Regions from separate parts of the Streptosporangium sp. NPDC023963 genome, predicted to be linked through region 1. Evidence: riboswitches for the same ligand, from Rfam matches in the RefSeq annotation. Region 1 holds a riboswitch; each other region holds the start of a gene.
The links. A riboswitch is a leader RNA that binds a small molecule or an ion and turns the genes downstream of it on or off. The one in region 1 is predicted to bind cyclic di-AMP.
Positions count from the first base shown of each region.

Region 2: linked by a shared signal. The riboswitch ahead of AB0F88_RS02785 (C40 family peptidase) and the one ahead of AB0F88_RS23170 (hypothetical protein) in region 1 are both predicted to bind cyclic di-AMP.
Region 3: linked by a shared signal. The riboswitch ahead of AB0F88_RS21945 (hypothetical protein) and the one ahead of AB0F88_RS23170 (hypothetical protein) in region 1 are both predicted to bind cyclic di-AMP.

Region 1 is NZ_JBEZZK010000007.1:286,009-289,799, reverse strand. It holds gene AB0F88_RS23175 (DUF4253 domain-containing protein) at 90-953, shown strand; cyclic di-AMP (ydaO/yuaA leader) riboswitch at 1,367-1,518, shown strand; gene AB0F88_RS23170 (hypothetical protein) at 1,766-2,593, shown strand; gene AB0F88_RS23165 (hypothetical protein) at 2,712-3,083, opposite strand; gene AB0F88_RS23160 (roadblock/LC7 domain-containing protein) at 3,096-3,482, opposite strand; gene AB0F88_RS23155 (hypothetical protein) at 3,562-3,791, opposite strand, start outside.
Region 2 is NZ_JBEZZK010000001.1:667,962-671,752, reverse strand. It holds gene AB0F88_RS02790 (NlpC/P60 family protein) at 1-890, shown strand, start outside; cyclic di-AMP (ydaO/yuaA leader) riboswitch at 1,737-1,895, shown strand; gene AB0F88_RS02785 (C40 family peptidase) at 2,029-2,544, shown strand; gene AB0F88_RS02780 (hypothetical protein) at 2,757-3,635, shown strand; gene AB0F88_RS02775 (M48 family metallopeptidase) at 3,632-3,791, shown strand, end outside.
Region 3 is NZ_JBEZZK010000007.1:21,681-25,471, reverse strand. It holds gene AB0F88_RS21950 (MMPL family transporter) at 1-576, shown strand, start outside; gene AB0F88_RS21945 (hypothetical protein) at 871-1,809, opposite strand; cyclic di-AMP (ydaO/yuaA leader) riboswitch at 1,852-1,988, opposite strand; gene galT (galactose-1-phosphate uridylyltransferase) at 2,061-3,140, opposite strand; gene AB0F88_RS21935 (DeoR/GlpR family DNA-binding transcription regulator) at 3,137-3,791, opposite strand, start outside.

The sequences.
Region 1 (3,791 bases):
GATAATTTTTGCCTGGACCAGGGCAGAACTGTCCCTCGGGATGGTTGACAGGCCAAAATTGGTCCGTGGTCAGGATCGGATCGGTAGAGATGAGCGATTGCGAGAGCGAGCGACTTCCGCCAGTTCTGGGCCAGCTGTTCGCCGATGGAGCCGACGGGAGCGAGGACGGCGACGGGCTCGGCGGGGGCGGCGGCAGGAGGCTCTCGGTGGAGCTGCCGCCTGGGGACGTGGTGTGGCCCGACCCCGGTTACGCCCAGCTCGCCGTCCGTCGCCGTCCGGCGTTCTGGCTCAGCGAGGTGGCGGTCTCCGGCGAGTACTGGGCGCGGCTGAGGGCCCAGCACGAGCGGTCGGGCCTGTGGCCGGTGCTGCTGGAGGACTCCGTCCAGCCCTGGTCGGCCGGGCAGATCGCCCCGGACACGGCCGGTCAGATCGACAACTACCACGCCGCCGCGTTCATGGCCGAGGTGTGGTCCGACTGGATCGCCAAGGCCAACCTCGACCAGCTGGAACTGCTCGACCCCTTCGGCCCCGAGTGTCCCGGCCCGGCCCCCTCGGGAAGGCTCGCCGCCGACCCCGGCGTGGTCGCCGACTGGTACGCCGGGCTGGTGGCCGAGCGCAGGACCCCGCTCGGGCTCGTCGCGGTCGAGCGCGGGGCCGACGCCCTCGCCGTCATGGGCTGGCAGGGCGCCCTGAACCACAACGAGTGGATGGTCCCGCTCGCGGCCGTCGTGCGGAGCTGGGAGGACAGGTTCGGGGTGCGGGTGGTCGGCATGGGTTTCAACACCCTCGACCTCAGCGTCGCCGCGCCTCCGACCACCTCCGAGCACGCCCTGCACGTCGCCGCGGAGCACTGGACGTTCTGCCCCGACAGCATCATCCAGGGGGCGGGGAACCTCATCGACTACGCCGAGCAGATCAAGGGCAGGAACGCCTGGTCGTTCTGGTGGGACTGAGCGGGACTGAGCGGGGCCGGTTGAAACCTGGCGGAACCGGTCGGCCGGGGACGGCCCGCGGGACGGGCTCTCCTTGAATGGACCTTTGCGGGGCGGGACCTTGGGTGAACCTTTACGGGGCGGGGCGGGACCGGCCGGGGACGGGTTCACGGGGCGGATGTTCCCCGTGTGGATCTCCGGGGACAGGGCCCTGGAACGGGCTCCGGGACGGGGTTCCGGGGGCGGATCCCGAGATGGGGGAGACATCCGTGCTGGTAGGACGGGTGTTGGCCTGGCGGGGCGATCGATGAGGCTTCCTTGAAGCTTGTAGGTAGATCTTCTGGGGTTTTCATGGTGTTTGCTTTGCTTTGTCCGGTTTGGGTGGGTAGTGTCCACAGTTATCGGTTGGCGACCTGCCCTTCACAAGAGGGAGCGGCCGGCCGACGTCGAATCCCGAGGGCCCCTCAGGGGCCCCGGAGCCGGGGAACCACGTTTCCGGGGTGAATCCGCCGCGACCACGCGGCGGTAGGGCAACTCCACCGCCCGAACCCGTCAGCTAACCCGGTAGACGAGATGGAGAGGAGATCCCCTCATGGATCACCGCGTTACCACGTCGGTGCAGCCCTTGTCCGTGCCGGCCACCTGAACTTTCCCCCTTCCCCCCGTACCTTCTCGCCGCGCCCGATCGCGGCACCTTCCAGATCGTGCTCCGCGTAGCGATTGCCTGAGATTCCGGCTACGCCCCCTTTTCCGACGAGCGCGTCCCCGCCACCGCACCACTCCGGTGTGTCGCACGTGGCTGCCCCGTTCCCTCGCGAAAGAGCCTTTTCTCCATGCGCCCCATCTTTGGTTTGCACAAGAACGGCCTGAGCAAGTTCACCTGGCAGAAGAACAAGTCCCGCGGAAACCGCCTCGCCGCCGCCGCCCTGGTCGGCGCGAGCGTCCTCGCCGCCACCGGTGTCGCGGTGGCGCTGCCCACCTCCACCTGTTTCGCCGCCACCGCCGACCCCGAGGTCGGGGTGGCGAAGGCCAGCGCCGAGTCCGTCCTCCTCCAGGGCGCGACCACGGCCTCCTACTTCTGGGACGACTCCTCCGGCCGGGCCGGTGACACCGGGCTGCCCGCCAGCGGCCGGCCGATGCAGAAGGGCATGATCGCCAGCCCGAGCTGGCCCCTGCTCACCGAGGGCTACCTCATCTACAAGGGCAAGAAGGCCAAGTTCTTCGTCGGCGACCGCGGCCCCGGTTCCCCCTCGAACCAGGGCATCATGATCGACATCGACGCCAAGACCTTCGCCGACCTGACCGGTGGAACGTTCAACGCCGGCACGCTCGGCGTGGACGGCAACGGCGGGATGGGCCACATCGACATCCAGTACGTGGTCACCAAGTGGGGTGACGGTACGGGGATAAAGAACCACCCCGTCGCGTTCTCCACCGGTGCCTGGAGCCGCAGGGACACCAGCCCGGCCAAGCCTCCGACGGTCGTCTTCGCCAAGGCCCAGCGACTGGGGATAGGCGTGCAGACCCAGCCGGTGAGCGCCGCGGTGCGGCCGTGGGCCGGCAAGCCCAAGGTCATGGTCGAGCCCGCCTCCTGGCACGCCCCGGCCGGCGTGGCCGCCGCCGGTGCCCGCGCCGCCGAGATCGGCGCCGGGAAGGGCTGAGCCGGAGCCGTCGCCCTCCGGAAGACCCCCGCCGGAGTCCTCCGGGAACGCTCAGAAAAGACGCGGAAAGGACTCCGGTGCGGTCCGTGCCTCCCGGGGCGCGGGCCGCACCGGAGGATCAGACTTCGAGCTTCTCCTCGATGCCGCGCAGGGTGTGCCGCGCGAGCGCGAGGTTGGCCCGGTTCCGGTCGAGAGCCAGGTAGAGGAACAGCCCTTTGCCGCTCCGGCCCGCGATCGGGCGGATCACGTGGTACTGCGTGCCGAGCGTGATGAGGATGTCCTCGATGCCGTCCTTGAGGCCGAGCGACTCCATGGTCCGCATCTTGGCCTTGACGACCTCGGTGTTACCCGCGGCCGCGACCTGGAGGTCGAGGTCCTTGGACCCGCCGAGCGCGCCCAGCGCCATCCCGCTGTTGTAGTCGACGACGACCGCGCCGATGGCACCGTCGATCGTCATCATCTCCTTGAGCGAGATGTCCATGTTGCCCATTGCTGTCTCCGATCACTGGGGTATCGATGTGCGCGAGCCGGCGGCGGCCAGCCTGGCCGCCGTCTTGCGGCCCTCCAGCCGGAGCAGCCCGAGGTTGGTCCCCGGGCGCGCCAGGACTGTGAGGACGATCTTGGGTCCGGCGGCGTAGAACGCCGCGTAGCCGTTGGTACCGGAGATCAACGTCTCCTCGAAGGTGCCCTTGCCGGCCATGCTCGTCATCCGGCGGCTGAGGGCCAGCACCGCGGAGGAGAGCGCGCCGGTCTGCTCGGTGTCCCTCTCCAGGTCGCTCGCTATCGTCAGACCGTCGACGCTGCACGCGATGCTCCCGTTCACGTCGGGCATGCGTTCTCGCAGCGCCGCCATCTCGCGCCGTATCTCCTCACGCAGTTCCACCGGCATCCTCCTTCCGATCAGCTTCAGCGTCCGCAGCCTTATCGGCATGTGACCGGGCTCAAGTCGCTCAAGTCGCTCAAGTCGCTCAAGTCATGGCCTCCAATGCGTTCCTGAGCCGGATGAGCAGGTTGACGTCGGCCGGGTCCCCGTTCGCCCTGGGGAGCCACTCCGAGGTCTCCGGAGAACCCGCGGCGGCCGCGGGGATCTCCGTGGCACCCCTCGTCCGCCTGGGCAGCGGGTCCGGTGCCCCGGGAGCCCCGGGAGCCCCGGGAGCCCTGGGAGCCGCAGGAGTCTCCGCCGGAGCGGGCTCCGGGA
Region 2 (3,791 bases), on a different contig from region 1:
CGAGGCCGACGGCCGCCCAGGCCAAGAAGAAGCTGGAGAAGCTCAACGAGCAGGCCGACCAGGTCGTCGAGAAGTACAACCAGGCCTCGGAGAAGTGGAAGCGGGCCAGGAAGAAGTACAACACGCTCAACGATGACCTGACCCGCCAGAACGAGCAGGTGGCCGGGCTGCGCAAGGAGCTCGTCACGATGGCCGTCAGCACCTACCAGGTCGGCGTGGTCAACGGCTGGGAAGGCATGATCTACCAGACCGACCCCGGCGCCCTGCTGAGCGGTCTGGCCGCCGCCGACCAGATGTCCACCTCCCGCGCCCAGTCCCTGAACGCCTTCGACGAGGCCACCAAGGTGCTGCGGACCAGCCGGGACCAGGCCAAGAAGGCGCTGGCCGAGGCCGACGAGACGCGTGACGAGCTGGCCAGGGAGAAGGCCAAGGCCGACAAGATGGTCAAGGCCCAGACGAAGATCCTGCGCGAGCTCAACGCCTTCAGGACGGGTAACCCCGAGAGCGCCGGGATCCAGTACAACGGCTCCGCCTCGGGCAACGCCCGCGCCGCCCTGCAGTTCGCCTTCGCCCAGGTCGGCAAGCCCTACCAGTACGGCGGCACGGGCCCGCGCGGCTGGGACTGCTCCGGCCTGGTCCAGAGCGCCTGGCGCAGCGGGGGAGTCAGCCTCCCCCGCACGACCTGGGAGCAGTGGAGCTGGGGCGCGAGCCGCAAGGTCTCGCTGAGCGAGCTCCAGCCGGGCGACCTCATCTTCAGCGAGGGTCTCGGCCACGTCAGCATGTACGCGGGCAACGGCCAGATCGTGCACGCCCCGCAGACCGGCGACGTCGTCAAGGTCGTCCCGCTGTCCGCCTACGGCCGCCGCATCGTCGGAGCCGTCCGCCCCTGACCGGGCCGGGCCGCGCTCCCGCCGGGGACGTCCCGGCCCCGTCTCGCGCCTGACGGGACGCCGGGAAACCGGATGTGCCGGCCCCGTCTCGCGCCTGACGAGACGCAGGGAAACCGGATGTGCCGGACGCGGCGGCACATCCGGCATCGGGACATGATCAAACCACGGACGCCCGAAGAGCGCGCGCCGGTCCCGAGCGCCTCGACTCCGACTCCGACGCCGTGCTCGGCCGTCGGCTCGACGGCGTGGCGGGCGATGCCGCGCTGGGTCACGCCCGCGCTGGGTCACGCCCGCGCTGGGTCACGCCCGCGCTGGGTCACGCCCGCGCTGGGTCACGCCCGCGCTGGGTCACGCCCGCGCTGGGCCACACCCGCGACGACTGTGCCGAGCGTCTGCGCACCGAGTACGGCACCTTCGGGCGGCTGCCCGGACCGATGCTCGACGCCGCCGGACTCGAGATCGTCGGGCGGACTTCCGGGAGCCGGTCCACGGCGCCTGCACGCGCGTCGGGCGCTGAGGTCACCCGGCCGGATCATGCGGGACCGCTCCATCGGCGGTGAGTGTGATGAAGATTACATAAATCGTGATTTGTTGGACTGGCGAGAAGGGTGTGACGAGAGTCATATCTCAATAGCATAAATAGCCATTAAGCAGGGGTAACAGGAAGATCAAGAGGGGTTGTCGATCTCCCAATTTGGCGAATGCTTTGCCGAAAGTTGGAGATCGGGGTAACTTCTGGCGTCGCGACGTGCAAGCCACGCCGTCGCGGCGAATGTCGGTCTTCGGGCCGGTGTCCCTATAGAAATCCAACCGGCCGCCGTGCCCCCACCCGGGGGCAGGGCTCATCACGGCGGCCCGCCGAATCTATGCAGCCAGGAGGCATGGAACCGGGGACCCAAAAGGCCCGATACAGCGTGGCCAGGGGTGAATCGGCGCGTTTTGCCGTAGGGCATCTTCCAAGCCCGAATCCGTCAGCTAACCCGGTAGGCATCAGTGGAAGTCCCAAGGAGAAATCCTGTCTACCACCCCGTACAACCCCCGTCTGTCGCGCCTTTTCCGCCTTTCCCTCGGCGGCATCGCCCTCACCCTGACCGCCTCAGCCGGAGCGGTCACCCTGGGGCCCACGGCGGCGCAGGCGGTGGACGGCCCCTCCGAGATACTGGTCAACAGCGCGGCCGGTGTCTCAGAGAAGGCCGAGAGCACCAACAAGACCGCCTCTCAGGCCGAGACCAAGGCTGAGACCAAGGTCAAGGCCAAGGGCAAGGCCAAAAAGAGCAGGGCGGCACTGCAGAGGATCCGGGCCGGTAAGGCGGTCTCGGCGGCCAAGAAGCAGATCGGCGATCCGTACCGGTGGGGAGCCTCCGGTCCCGGAGCGTTCGACTGCTCGGGGCTCGTCCGGTACGCCTGGCGGAAGGCGGGCGTGTCCCTTCCCAGGATCACGCACAGCCAGTACAGGTCGATCAGGAAAAAGGTCTCGTGGAGCAAGTTGCACCCCGGTGACCTGCTGTTCTTCAGTGGAAAGGGCCATGTCGGCATGTACGTCGGCAAGGGCAGGATGGTCCACTCGCCGAGCAGCGGCAAGACGGTCCGTATCGTGAGGCTGGCGGGCTATTACAGGTCCTCCTTCGCCGGAGCGGTACGGCCCGGGGCCTGAGCCCCGCACGGAGCCCAAGGTCCGCGCGTGAGCGCGGAGCCCGGGATCCACGCGTGAGCACGGAGCCCAGGTATGGAACCTGAGCCTGAGCCCGCGTCCGGGCACGCGCTCGAGCACATGCCCGAGCACGCGCCCGAGCACGGAAAAGCGGCCCCGGCCCTCCACCAGGAGGGCCGGGGCCGCTCCATGCCGGTCGAGTACCATCGGCTCGTATGTCCGTCCCGAAAGGGCGCCGCGCCGTGCTCGCCGGGATGCTGGCGCTGATGAGCGCCGGTCCGTTCGCCGGGACGGGACCTCTCCTGGCCGGAGCCGCGCCCCTCCCGCGCGCCCCCCGTCCCCCTGACCCGTACGGCGCCCGGACCCCTTCGCGCGTCCCGTACGCCTCCCGTAGCCCGCGCGATCCCCGCGACCTGTGGCCGGGCGCCGCGGTCACCGTCCGGGGCGAGTACTCCCTCGTGATCGGCCACGGCGTCCCGGCCGCCGTCCTGCGGGACCTGGCGGCCAGGGCCGACCGGGCCCGCGCGACGATCGCGGCGATCTGGGGGCCGGTCCCCGCGGTGGTCCTCTTCCCCGCCACCGACGCCGAGGCCGCGGCGCTCGCCGGGGCCGGGAGCACCCGCGGCCTGGCCGCGATGGCGACCGCGGACCGGGTGATCGTCCTGCCGTCGGGGTACGCCCGGCTCACCGCGACCGGCAGGGACGTGGTGATCACCCACGAGCTCGCCCACGTGGCCACCGGCGCGACGCGCGGCGGCCGGGTGCCGATGTGGCTGTCGGAGGGCTTCGCCGACTACGCGGGTTACCGCGACGCCGGGATCGCGGTGCGCACGGCCGCCGCCGAGCTGGCCGCCGAGGTGCGCTCGGGCGCCCTGCCCGCCCGGCTCCCCGGCCCGGCCGACTTCGCCCCCGGCGCGCCGAGGCTCGCGCAGGCGTACGAGGAGGCGTGGCTCGCCTGCCGGTTCGTCGCGGAGCGCTTCGGGGAGAAGGCCCTGGTGAGGCTCTACGGTAGCGATGTCGAGAGCACGCTGGGCCTGCCGGTGGCCGAGTTCACCCGAGCCTGGCGCGACTACCTCAGGGAGGAACTCACGTGACGCTGAGCACGACGGACACGCCCGCGGGCGTGCGGTCGGCGGGGTGGGCGCTGGCCGTCCTGGGGGTGGTCACGCTGGCGGTCGTGGCGTTCACCACGCCCTGGAGGGCGCTGCCCGAGGGGGCCCCGGCCGTCGTCCCCGATCCGGCCCGCGACT
Region 3 (3,791 bases), 260 kb from region 1:
GCGATCGTGCTCAACGTGCTCCCCCTCGGCGCCACCATGGGCGCGGTGGTGCTCGTCTGGCAGTACGGCTACGGCTCCGAGCCGATCTGGGGGCTGGCCGGCACGGGCTCCATCGCCGAGTTCATCCCGGTCATGATCTTCGCGTTCCTGTACGGGCTGTCGATGGACTACGAGGTGTTCATCCTGGCCAGGATGCGGGAGGCGTATGACCGGACCGGCTCCACCGACGAGGCGGTCGTCGAGGGCCTGGGGCGGACCGGACGGCTGGTCACCAGCGCGGCGCTGATCCTGTTCCTGGCGTTCGGGTCACTGGCGGCGGCCCCGCAGCCGGAGATCAAGATGTTCGCGACGGGGCTCGGGCTGGGCGTGCTGCTGGACGCGACCGTGATCAGGGCGCTGCTGCTGCCGGCGTTCGTCGCGGTGATGGGCCGATGGAACTGGTGGCTGCCCGGCCGGCCGGCCCTGCTCGTACGGGTGCTCGCCGGTCGGAGGCCGGACATTCCGGTCCCGGTTCGTACGCCTGGACCGCAGCCTGAGCCCGATCCCGCGGGGCAGGGCCGACGGGTCCACGAGTAGGCCGGCGGCGCGGTGCCGGGGTCGCCTGCAGTCCGTACGGCAGGACCTGGTGTCAGCAAGATCCCGGAGGCGGAGCGTGCGCGGCGTTCGGTGATGTGCCTCCTGGACGAAGGAGGATCCTCGATGACCGCGCCGCCCCCGGTCTGGCATCGGATCAGCACGCGCCGGTCATCTGCCCCGGCCGTGGACGGCCGCTCGGCGAGCAGCTTCGGCATGACTCCCGAGAGCCACCTCGCCGGTCTTCGTCTCCGCAGCGCCATCAACCCATCTGAAGATCCGAAGTCCGTACGGGTCCTAGTACATCGAGATGTGCGGGTGGTCGAAGTGGTTGGCCGTGATGCCGCCGCGGTTGGACATGAAGCGCCAGCCGGAGCCGTGGTTGATGCGCTGGCGCCAGATCACGTACTTCACGCCGAGTCTGGTCCTGTTCTTGAGGGCCCAGGCGGCGATCTCGTCGCCCAGCGCGAGGTTGGCGGCCGAGGGCATCGTGCCGCCGGTGCTCATCATGAAGTCGCAGGCGCGGCCCAGGGGGTGCTCGCCGCCGTCGTTGGCGGACCGGTAGCAGCCCACGGAGTACGGGAGGCTGAAGCGCCGCATGACGGCGTCGCGCATGATCCGGGTGCGGTCGGTGATGTTGTCGGCACCGGTGGGGAGCTGCGGGGCCCAGCTGCCGTCGGAGCGGCGGCCGGAACCGGTGGGGGCGAGCCGGTCGAGCTTGTCCTTGACGTCGCGGATCACGTCCTCGGCCTCCTCGCGCCGCCCCTCCACCTCCTTGGCCTCCTCGCGGATCTCGTCGGTGAGCCTGGATGCCGTCTCCGACGCCTTCTTCCTGCGCTCGAGGCTGCCGGCGAAGCCCTCCAGATAGGCGCTCTGCTGGGCGGTGAGCTGTTCCATCACCGCGGCGGCGCCCATGTCGCCGGAGAACATCAGCGCGGGCAGCCCTCCGCTGCTGCTGGTCTGGTAGCGGAGCTGGACGATGGAGTCGACCTGCCTCTTGGCCTCGACGTAGACCTCCTCGGCCTTGCCCAGGTTCTGCTTGGCGACGGCCTCGGCCTTCTGCGCCTTCTTGAGGGACTCGCGTTTGGCCGCGTAGGTCTCGATCAGCCCGTCGAGTTTCTTGCCGAGTTTGGCCAGGTCGGCACGGAGCTTGGCCTCGGTCGGTTTGGGTTCCGCGCTTCCCGCGGTGGGAGTACCGATGGTGAACGCCGCGATCGAGCTCAGACAGAGGACCACAGCGGCATGCCGACGGAACGTGGGGGACGAAGCCGCCACGAACTCTCCTCTCCTTCCGCCTACCGGGTTAGCTGACGGGTTCGGGCTGGAGGAAGCCCTTCCACCGAAGTGGTTTCACCCCAGGTGCGGTGGTTCCCCGGTTCCTGAGCGAGGCGCCCAGGATTAGGCAAATCAGCGTTTACAGCCGATGTGGGAAGGATAGTAGTGGTAAACAGCAGGTCATGCGACCTCAAGACGAGACCGAGCGGTAATCAGTTCGTGACAACAGAGCGCAGAAGTTGTGCTGTCGCCTCGGGGGACACGTCGTTCACGAAGGCGCCCATGGCCGACTCCGACCCGGCAAGGTATTTCAGCTTGTCCGGCGCGCGGCGGATGCTGAACAGCTCCATGTGCGCGTACGACAGATCGCGGCCGGTGGAGACCGGCGCCTGGTGCCAGGCCGCGATGTACGGCATGGGCACGCCGAACAGCCCGTCGAGGCGGCGGAGCACGTCGGTGTAGAGGGGGCCGAACGCCGCGCGCTCCTCGGCCTCCAGCGCGACCAGGTCGGGGACCTGGCGGTGCGGGTAGAGGTGGACCTCCACCGGCCAGCGCGCCGCGGCCGGTACGAAGGCCGTCCAGTGCTCGTTCGAGCCCACCACCCGGATCCCGGCCTCCCGCTCCGCGGCCAGGACGTCGGCGAACAGGTTGCCGCCGGTCCGCGCCCGGTGGCGCTCGGCCGCCCCGAGGGTCAGCCTGGTACGCGGGGTCACGTAGGGGTAGGCGTAGATCTGGCCGTGCGGGTGGGCCAGGGTGATGCCGATCTCCGCTCCCCGGTTCTCGAAGCAGAACACCTGCTCCACGCCCGGCGTCGCCGACAGCTCCGCCGTACGGTCGACCCAGGCCTCCATGACCAGCTCGACCTGCTCGGGGGAGAGCCGCGAGAATGAGGAGTCGTGCTCGGAGGTGAAGCAGACCACCTCGCACCTGCCGATCCCCGGCCGGACCTCGCTCAGCCCGCCGATCTCCCGGTGCTCGCCCGGCTGGGCGGAGAACGACGGGAACCGGTTCTCGAAGACCACCACGTCGTAGTCGGCGGCGGGCACCTCGGTGAGGTTGCCGGGGGTGGAGGGGCAGAGCGGGCACTCGCTGGCCGGGGGCAGGAAGGTGCGGCCCTGGCGGTGCCCGGCCACCGCGATCCACTCCTCGGTGAGCGGGTCGTAGCGCAGCTCGGAGGCGGCGGGGCGGGGCAGCAGGTCGCGCCGGTCGACCGCTCCGCGGTCGGCGTCGTCGCGCCGGTCGAAGTAGATGAGCTCCCGGCCGTCGGCCAGGTGGGTGATCGTGCGTTTCATCGGCCGGCGATCTCGCTCTCTGACTGGGGTTCCGTGATGATCAGTTCGCCCACCGAGGCGGCGAGCTCCTCGCGGGCCTCCCCGGCCAGGCCGGAGTCGGTGACCACGATGTGGGCCTCGGCCAGCTGGGCGATGGTGCTGATGCCGACCGTGCCCCACTTGGTGTGGTCGGCGAGCACCACCAGGCGGTGCGCGGAGGCGACCAGTTCGCGGTTGGTCTCGGCCTCCAGCAGGTTGGGGGTGGTGAACCCGGCGCGGGCGCTCATCCCGTGCACGCCGAGGAAGAGGGTGTCGACGTGGAGCCCGCGGATCGCCGAGACCGCGACCGGGCCGACCAGGGCGTCGGAGGGGGTGCGGATCCCGCCGGTGAGCACGACCGTGCGGTCGGCCCTGGGGGAGCGGTGGAAGACGTCGGCGATCCGGATCGAGTTGGTGATCACGGTCAGCTCGGGCACGTCGACCAGGTGGTGGGCGAGCGTCCAGGTCGTGGTCCCCGCGGAGAGCGTGATCGCCGTGGCGGGCCGGACGAGCCCGGCGGCGTGCTGGGCGATCGTCTCCTTCTCCGCCTGCTGGCGCGCCGACTTGGCGGCGAAGCCCGGTTCCTCGGTCGAGCCGGGCCCGGCGGCGGTGGCGCCGCCGTGGACCTTCTCC